One region of the Bradyrhizobium betae genome, then DNA from elsewhere that is predicted to be linked to it. Evidence: riboswitches for the same ligand, from Rfam matches in the RefSeq annotation. Region 1 holds a riboswitch; the other holds the start of a gene.
The links. Region 1 has a riboswitch for glycine ahead of F8237_RS28300 (D-amino acid dehydrogenase). Riboswitches for the same ligand answer to the same signal wherever they lie in the genome.

Region 1 (4,086 bases):
CGTGATCAGCGTGTCGTAGACCATGTAGCCATGGTCACGCGTGATGTAGGCGGTGGTGAAGATCGGATCGATGACGCGCAGATCCGAATGCATCACCGCGGTGATGGTCTTGCCGGCGGCAAATACCGGCGAGGCCATTGTGGTCGAAAGCGCAACGACCGACAGCGCAAGTGTGGAGGCGAACGCGCGCCGCCCCCGGCGCATTAAGCTCAGCATAAAAGTTTCTCCTGACGTGAAACTGTTCAAAGGCAGGTTATTGGTTGAGCATTCGGTTCGTTCCTTAGGCGAACTAACCTCATGCAATGCCTTTATCTTTTCGAGACTTGCAGACAGTGTTGTGCGCGTCAATCCGCTTTAGCTGCAAGCCCAAGCGGCGCGGGCACGGGCTCCACAAAGATCGGTTTGGCTCTACAACACTCCCCGCTCGTCCTGCCCAGCGCAATGCAATGCGCGTTCCATCTTTCGAAGCTTGAGAGACATTAAGATGAATCCAGCCAATCTTCCCTTCGATTCCGAAGCCATGCTCGAAGGCCTGCGCACCTGGGTCGACTGCGAGAGCCCGACCTGGGACGCCGGTGCCGTTAACCGCATGCTCGATATCGCAGCGCGGGATATGGCAATCATGGGTGCGACGATCGAACGCATCGCCGGCCGCCAGGGCTTTGGCGGCGTCATCCGCGCACGCTTCCCGCATCCGAAGCAAGGTGAGCCAGGCATCCTGATCGCCGGCCACATGGACACCGTCCACCCGGTCGGCACCATCGAGAAGCTGAAATGGCGGCGCGAGGGCAACAAGTGCTACGGCCCCGGCATCTACGACATGAAGGGCGGCAACTATCTCTCGCTGGAAGCGATCCGTCAGCTGGCGCGCGCCTCCTTCACGACGCCGCTGCCGATCACCGTGCTGTTCACGCCTGACGAGGAAGTCGGCACGCCCTCGACCCGCGACATCATCGAGGCCGAGGCTGCGCGCAACAAATATGTGCTGGTGCCCGAGCCAGGCCGCGCCGACAACGGCGTCACCACCGGACGTTACGCCATCGCGCGCTTCAACCTGGAAGCGACGGGCCGACCGAGCCATGCCGGCGCGACGTTGTCGTCGGGACGCTCGGCGATCCGCGAGATGGCGCGGCAGATTCTTGCGATCGACGCGATGACGACCGAAGACTGCACCTTCTCGGTCGGCGTCGTGCATGGCGGACAATGGGTGAACTGCGTTGCCACCACCGCAACAGGCGAAGCGCTGTCGATGGCCAAACGCCAGGCCGATCTCGACCGCGGCGTCGAGCGCATGCTGGCCCTGTCTGGCACGGCCAACGACGTCTCCTTCAAGGTGACGCGCGGCGTCACCCGGCCCGTGTGGGAGCCGGATGCGGGCACGATGGCGCTGTATGAAAAGGCACGCGGCATCGCCAAATCGCTCGGCGCCGAGCTGCCGCATGCGAGCTCCGGCGGCGGCTCCGACGGCAATTTCACCGGTGCGATGGGCATCCCGACGCTCGACGGCCTCGGCGTGCGCGGCGGCAATGGCCACACGCTCGAGGAGTTCATCGAGGTCGACAGCCTGGTCGAGCGCGGCCGGTTGATGGCGGGATTGCTGGCGACGCTGGAGTAAATTGAATCAACTTTGCACTGCACAATACGTTGGCAATCACGGTTGAAATTTAGCCTTGTCTAAAAATGAGGCGCATCGTACTGCTCGATGGTCCACGCGACGATGCGGGAGAGATCGCAACGAAGGCATCCAGCCTTCCTTGCGGCGCCGACGGAGCAACCGCCCCGGAAACTCTCAGGCAAAAGGACTGTATCGTCAGGACGATCTGGAGAGAGACGGCACGATTTGAAATGTCGTGACGTCCACCGAAGGGAATAGTCCGGAGCTGACCTTACGGGGTCTGCGCCGGGTCAAGCTCTCAGGTAACCGTGACAGATGGGGCGCCGCCAACGGCTTCACGGCCGGCGGTTAGCCGACTCTAACTCACGGGAGCCCCGAACCTGCCATGACCCATATCGCCATCATCGGCGCCGGCATCACCGGCGTAACGACCGCCTATGCCCTGCTCGAACGCGGCTACAAGGTGACGGTGCTCGACAAGCACCGCTACGCCGCGATGGAGACCTCCTTCGCCAATGGCGGACAGCTCTCCGCCAGCAATGCCGAGGTCTGGAATAGCACCGCGACGATCCTCAAAGGCCTGCGCTGGATGTTCCGGCGCGATGCGCCATTGCTGATGAACCCGCGGCCGAACTGGCACAAATATTCGTGGATGAGCGAGTTCGTCGCCAACATCGGCAACTACCGCGCCAACACGATTCAGACCACGCGCCTTGCGATCGAAGCCCGCAAGCATCTGTTCGAGATCGCGACGCGCGAAGGCATCGACTTCGATCTCGAACGCCGCGGCATCCTCCACATCTATCACGACAAGAAAGGCTTTGAATCCGGCCTGCGCGTCAACGCGCTGCTGCAGGAAGGCGGCCTCGATCGGCGTCCGGTGACTTCGGAGGAAATCCGCGCCATCGAGCCGACGCTGCGCAAGGACTATTACGGCGGCTTCTACACGCCGTCGGATGCGACCGGCGATATCCACAAGTTTACCCGCGGGCTGGCTGAGGCCTGCAAGCGACGCGGCGCCACCTTCATCCAGGAGGCCAACATCGATTCGATCGCCCGCGCCGGCGCCGGCTTCGTCATCGGCTGGGCCGATCTGTCCGCAAGCGATGCGGCCGCATCCGCGCGCGGCATGCTGAAGGTGGACGGCGTCGTGGTCTGCGCCGGTGTGGCGAGCCGTCACTTCGCCACCCTGCTCGACGAGCGCGTCAACGTCTATCCGGTGAAGGGCTACTCGATCACGGTGCAGCTCGACACCGCCGCGAGCCGCAACGCGACGCCGACCGTCAGCCTGCTCGACGAAGCCGCCAAGATCGTCACCAGCCGGCTCGGTGCCGATCGTTTCCGCGTCGCCGGCACCGCCGAATTCAACGACTTCAACCGCGACATTCGCGCGGACCGCGTGCAGCCGCTGGTCGACTGGGTGCGCAGCAATTTCCCCGACGTCGAGACGTCGCGTGTCATTCCGTGGGCCGGACTACGGCCGATGATGCCGAACATGATGCCGGTGGTGCGCGCAGGCCGGATACCGGGCGTGTTCTTCAACACCGGCCACGGCCATCTCGGCTGGACCCTGTCGGCCGCGACCGCGCAGATGATTGCCGGGACCATCGACGGCCGGCGCGGGCTCAACGCTCCGCCGACCGTCCCCTCACTCAAGGTTGAGACCGAGCTGCGTCATGCATCCTGAGTGGTTCCGATCGGACGCAGGGCGGCCCCTTGATACCGCCCTACCCTTGGCACACAATTTGCCCCGCAAGGTCGGCATCTCCGGCCGGCTTTCCAAGCCCGAATGACAGGCGCGCATGATAGACACGACAGACTCCACGGGCGCCCCAGGGCGCCACACGTTCCGCAGCCGGAGATAGGTGCATGCTAGGTTATCTCATTCGTCGCGTTCTGGCGGCGGTCCCCGTGATGGGCGTCGTCGCGCTGTTCGTGTTTCTGCTGCTGCGGCTGACCCCGGGCGACCCCGCCGCAATTCTTGCCGGCGACAACGCGACACCTGAACGGCTGGAGCGCATCCGCGACTCCCTCGGCCTCAACGAGCCGTTGATCGTGCAGTTCATCACCTGGGTGAACAAGCTGCTGCACGGCGACCTCGGAACGTCGCTGATCTCCAATTTGCCGGTCATCAAGATGATCAGCCAGCGCGTCGAGCCGTCGATCTCGATCGCGCTCTCGACCATCATCCTCGCGGTCATTGTCGCCGTCCCCCTGGGCGTGATCGCGGCATGGAAGCATGGCACCTGGATCGACCGCTTCGTGATGGGTCTCTCCGTGCTGGGCTTCTCGGTGCCGGTGTTCGTGGTCGGCTATATCCTGATCGAGGTCTTCGCGATCGACCTGCGCTGGGTGCCGGTACAGGGCTTCCGCAGCATCTTCAACGGCTTCGGACCGTTCTTCGAGCGCATCATCCTGCCGACCTGCGCGCTCTCCTTCATCTACGTCGCGCTGATCGCGCGCATGACGCG
Region 2 (4,086 bases), 150 kb from region 1:
AGCCCAGCGGCTCGGCGCGGGTGCGCATCACGGCCAGCGTCTGCGGATGCACGTCCTTGTCGACGAAGAAGGCTTTTGCTTTCACCTGCGAGTGCCGCTCGGCGAGCGCCATCGCTTCGGCGGCGGCGGTGGCTTCGTCCAGCAGCGAGGCGTTGGCGATGTCGAGCCCGGTGAGGTCGCAGATCATGGTCTGGAAGTTGAGCAGCGCTTCCAGACGGCCCTGGCTGATCTCGGGCTGGTAGGGCGTGTAGGCCGTGTACCAGGCCGGGTTCTCCAGGATGTTGCGCTGGATCACCGCGGGCAGGATGGTGCCGGAATAGCCTTGACCGATCAGCGAGGTGAAGACCTGGTTCTGACGCGCGAGTTCGCCCATGTGCGCGATCGCCTCGGTCTCGCTGAGCGGCTTGCCGAGATCGAGCGGCGCGGCCTGCCGGATCGAGGCCGGCAGCGTCTCGGCCATCAGCGCATCGACGCTCTTGGCGCCGACGGTTTCCAGCATCGCGGTGACATCGCGCGCGGAGGGGCCGATGTGGCGTCGAACGAAAGTGGCGGTGTCGCCGTTGGATTTGCGGTGCGCGGTCATCATGGGTCCTCGCTAGATTTCGCTGTCGCCGTCGTCGTTGTCATCGTCCGCGAAGGCGGACGATCCAGTAAACGCAGGCGTTCGTGATTGAGCCGATGGGCCGCGGCGTACTGGATCGCCCGCCTGCGCGGGCGATGACACCGAGTGGGAGGCGACCGCTTGGCTCATATCTTCACGCCGTGTGTGCCTTGTACGCTGCTTCATCCATGAGGCCGCCGAGCTCGCTCTTGTCGCCAATCCTGATCTTGAAGAACCAGGCCTTGCTTTGCGCATCGGAATTGACCAGCGCCGGCTCGGCGATGAGGGCGTCATTCACCTCGAGCACCTCGCCGGTCACGGGCGCGTAGACGTCGGAGGCGGCCTTGACCGATTCCACCACGGCGGCGGCTTCCGCCTTCTTCAGCGAGCGGCCGACCTTGGGCAGCTCGACGAACACGACGTCGCCGAGCTGCGACTGCGCGTAGTCGGTGATCCCGACGGTGGCGACATCGCCGTCGATGGCGAGCCATTCATGGTCGGAGGTGTACAGCGTCGTGGTCATTGTCTCAATCCTCAGCGTTTGTAGGTGTTCTTGACGAAGGGCATGGCGGCGACGGTAAGCGGCAATCGCTGGCCGCGCACCTCGGCGAAAAGATTTGTGCCGAGCGCGCTGTGGCTCGTGGGCACATAGCCCATCGCGACCGGCGCATTCAGGCTCGGACCGAAACCGCCCGAGGTGACCTTTCCGATGGCCTCGCCGCCCTCGCTATTTGCGAACAGCAGCGCGCCTTCGCGCACCGGCGCGCGACCCAGCGCGAGCAGGCCGACGCGGCGGCGGGAGGCGCCATTGTCGAAATGCGCGAGAATCTTTTCGGCGCCGGGAAAGCCGCCGGCGCGGGCGCCACCGGTGCGGCGGCTCTTCTGCACCGACCATTCCAGCGCGGCCTCGACCGGCGTGGTCTCGGTATCGATGTCGTGGCCGTAGAGACAAAGCCCGGCTTCCAGCCGCAGGCTGTCGCGGGCCCCGAGGCCGATCGGCATCACGTCGGGGTTTTCCAGCAGGGTCTTCGCAAGACGCTGGGCATCGGCGGCGGGGACCGAAATCTCGAACCCGTCCTCGCCGGTGTAGCCCGAGCGCGAGACGAAGCAGGCGAGGCCGGCAACCTTGTGCGGGCCGGCATCCATGAACTTCATGGTGGGCGCCTCTGCACATAATTTCGCCAGCACGGATTCCGCCTTCGGGCCCTGCAACGCGATCAGCGCGCGGTCGGAAAGCGAATCGATCACGCAGTCGTCCGCGAGATTCGCGCGCAGATGCGCCTCGTCCGCGTCCTTGCAGGCGGCGTTGACGACCAGGAACAGGTGATCGCCGAAATTGGCGACCATGAGATCGTCGAGGATGCCGCCGTTTTCATTGGTGAACTGGGCGTAGCGCTGCCGTCCCGGTGCAATCGCGACGATATCCTGCGGCACCAGTCGCTCCAGCGCGCGGGCGGCGTCCTCGACCTTGCCCGACTTCGGGCGGAGCGCGATCTGGCCCATGTGGGAGACGTCGAACAGGCCGGCGGAAGAGCGCGTATGCAGATGCTCTTTAAGGACCCCGGCGGGGTATTGCACCGGCATGTCATATCCCGCAAACGGCACCATCTTGCCGCCGAGGGACACATGCAGCCCGTGAAGGGGCGTCTTTTTCAGGGAGTCTTGGTCGTCGCGCGCAAGCATTACGGAGCCCTCGGCGGTTCCCCGGGGACGATTCCCGCGAGGACACCCATCGAAGCCCCATCTGTCGCTGTGCCTGAGAGTATTATCCCGTCGGCGGACGCTGTCCGGGTCTTAAGCCCGCCAGTGCCTCTTTCCAGATGTCGTCAAAGCCACGCGGTCCTTTTGCCTGAGAGTTTCCGGGGCGGTTGCTCCTTCGGCGCCGGCACCCATGCCGGTCTCTCCCGACGTGGCCGTACGATACAGATGGGTACAGACCACAGGGCGCCCAAGCCTGTCAACGCAGGCTTTGCGCCTTTCCAAAGGGATTGCAACGGGATTGCGCTGATGCGGCAACCCACTGATCCGCCTGCACAGTTTCTGGACAGCGAAGCTGGCCTTGTCTAAAAGCGCTCTGGCCCGCAGATATCAGTCCAAACTCGCGGTTTGGATGGCAAGTCAGCGGGTTCTAAAGCGCAATGAAGAGTCATCGCGCTTTAGCTCTTTGTTTGAGCATGATCTTTTCGGAAAACCGCTTCACACTTTTCCGGATCATGCTCCAGCACACCCGATTGGATGAACATGAGCGGCGTCAACGAGATCAGGTCGACCTTTCTGAACTTCTTTGCCGAGAACGGCCACGAGATCGTGTCGTCCTCGCCATTGGTGCCGCGCAACGATCCGACATTGATGTTCACCAATGCCGGCATGGTGCAGTTCAAGAACGTCTTCACCGGCGTCGAGAAGCGGCCCTATCAGCGCGCCACCACGTCGCAGAAATGCGTGCGCGCCGGCGGCAAGCACAACGACCTCGACAATGTCGGCTACACCGCGCGCCATCTCACCTTCTTCGAGATGCTCGGCAACTTCTCGTTCGGCGATTATTTCAAGGAGCGCGCGATCGAGCTGGCCTGGACGCTGATCACCCGCGACTTCGGGCTGAAGAAGGACAAGCTGCTCGTCACCGTCTACCACACCGACGACGAGGCGGCTGGCCTGTGGAAGAAGATCGCGGGCTTCTCCGACGACCGCATCATCCGCATCCCGACCTCGGACAATTTCTGGGCGATGGGCGACACCGGCCCGTGCGGGCCATGCTCCGAGATCTTCATCGATCGCGGCGATCACATCTGGGGCGGACCGCCGGGCTCGCCGGAAGAGGACGGCGACCGCTTCCTTGAATTCTGGAATCTCGTGTTCATGCAATACGAGCAGGTGACGAAAGAGGAGCGCGTACCGCTGCCGCGTCCCTCGATCGACACCGGCATGGGCCTCGAGCGCATGGCCTGCATCATGCAAGGCGTCGACAGCGTGTTCGAGACCGATCTGTTCCGCCATTTGATCGACGCGACCGCTTCCGCGCTCGGCAGCGGGCCGAACGAGCAGACCGTGGCTTCGTTCCGCGTCATCGCCGACCACTTGCGCTCCTCCGCCTTCCTGGTCTCCGACGGCGTGCTGCCCTCGAACGAGGGCCGCGGTTATGTGCTGCGCCGGATCATGCGCCGCGCGATGCGCCATGCGCAGCTGTTAGGGGCCAAGGAGCCGCTGATGCATCGGCTGGTCTGGGCGCTGGTGCGCGAGATGGGCCAGGCCTATCCCGAATTGATGCGCGCGGAGAATCTGATCGAGGAAACGCTGCGGCTGGAAGAGACCCGCTTCCGCAAGACGCTGGTGCGCGGCCTTGCCATCCTCGACGAGAAGAGCGCGTCCTTGAAGAAGGGCGACATGTTCGACGGCGACGTCGCCTTCACGCTGTACGACACCTACGGCTTCCCGCTGGATCTGACGCAGGACGCGCTGAAATCGCGCGGCATCGGCGTCGACCA

Region 2: linked by a shared signal. The riboswitch ahead of gcvT (glycine cleavage system aminomethyltransferase GcvT) and the one ahead of F8237_RS28300 (D-amino acid dehydrogenase) in region 1 are both predicted to bind glycine.

The regions. Positions count from the first base shown of each region.
Region 1 covers NZ_CP044543.1:5,882,687-5,886,772, reverse strand. Annotated here, with positions in the region: gene F8237_RS28310 (ABC transporter substrate-binding protein) at 1-216, opposite strand, end outside; gene F8237_RS28305 (M20/M25/M40 family metallo-hydrolase) at 485-1,615, shown strand; glycine riboswitch at 1,711-1,815, shown strand; glycine riboswitch at 1,819-1,932, shown strand; gene F8237_RS28300 (D-amino acid dehydrogenase) at 2,001-3,302, shown strand; gene F8237_RS28295 (ABC transporter permease) at 3,485-4,086, shown strand, end outside.
Region 2 covers NZ_CP044543.1:5,736,933-5,741,018, forward strand. Annotated here, with positions in the region: gene gcvP (aminomethyl-transferring glycine dehydrogenase) at 1-583, opposite strand, end outside; gene gcvH (glycine cleavage system protein GcvH) at 756-1,124, opposite strand; gene gcvT (glycine cleavage system aminomethyltransferase GcvT) at 1,136-2,284, opposite strand; glycine riboswitch at 2,430-2,518, opposite strand; gene alaS (alanine--tRNA ligase) at 2,843-4,086, shown strand, end outside.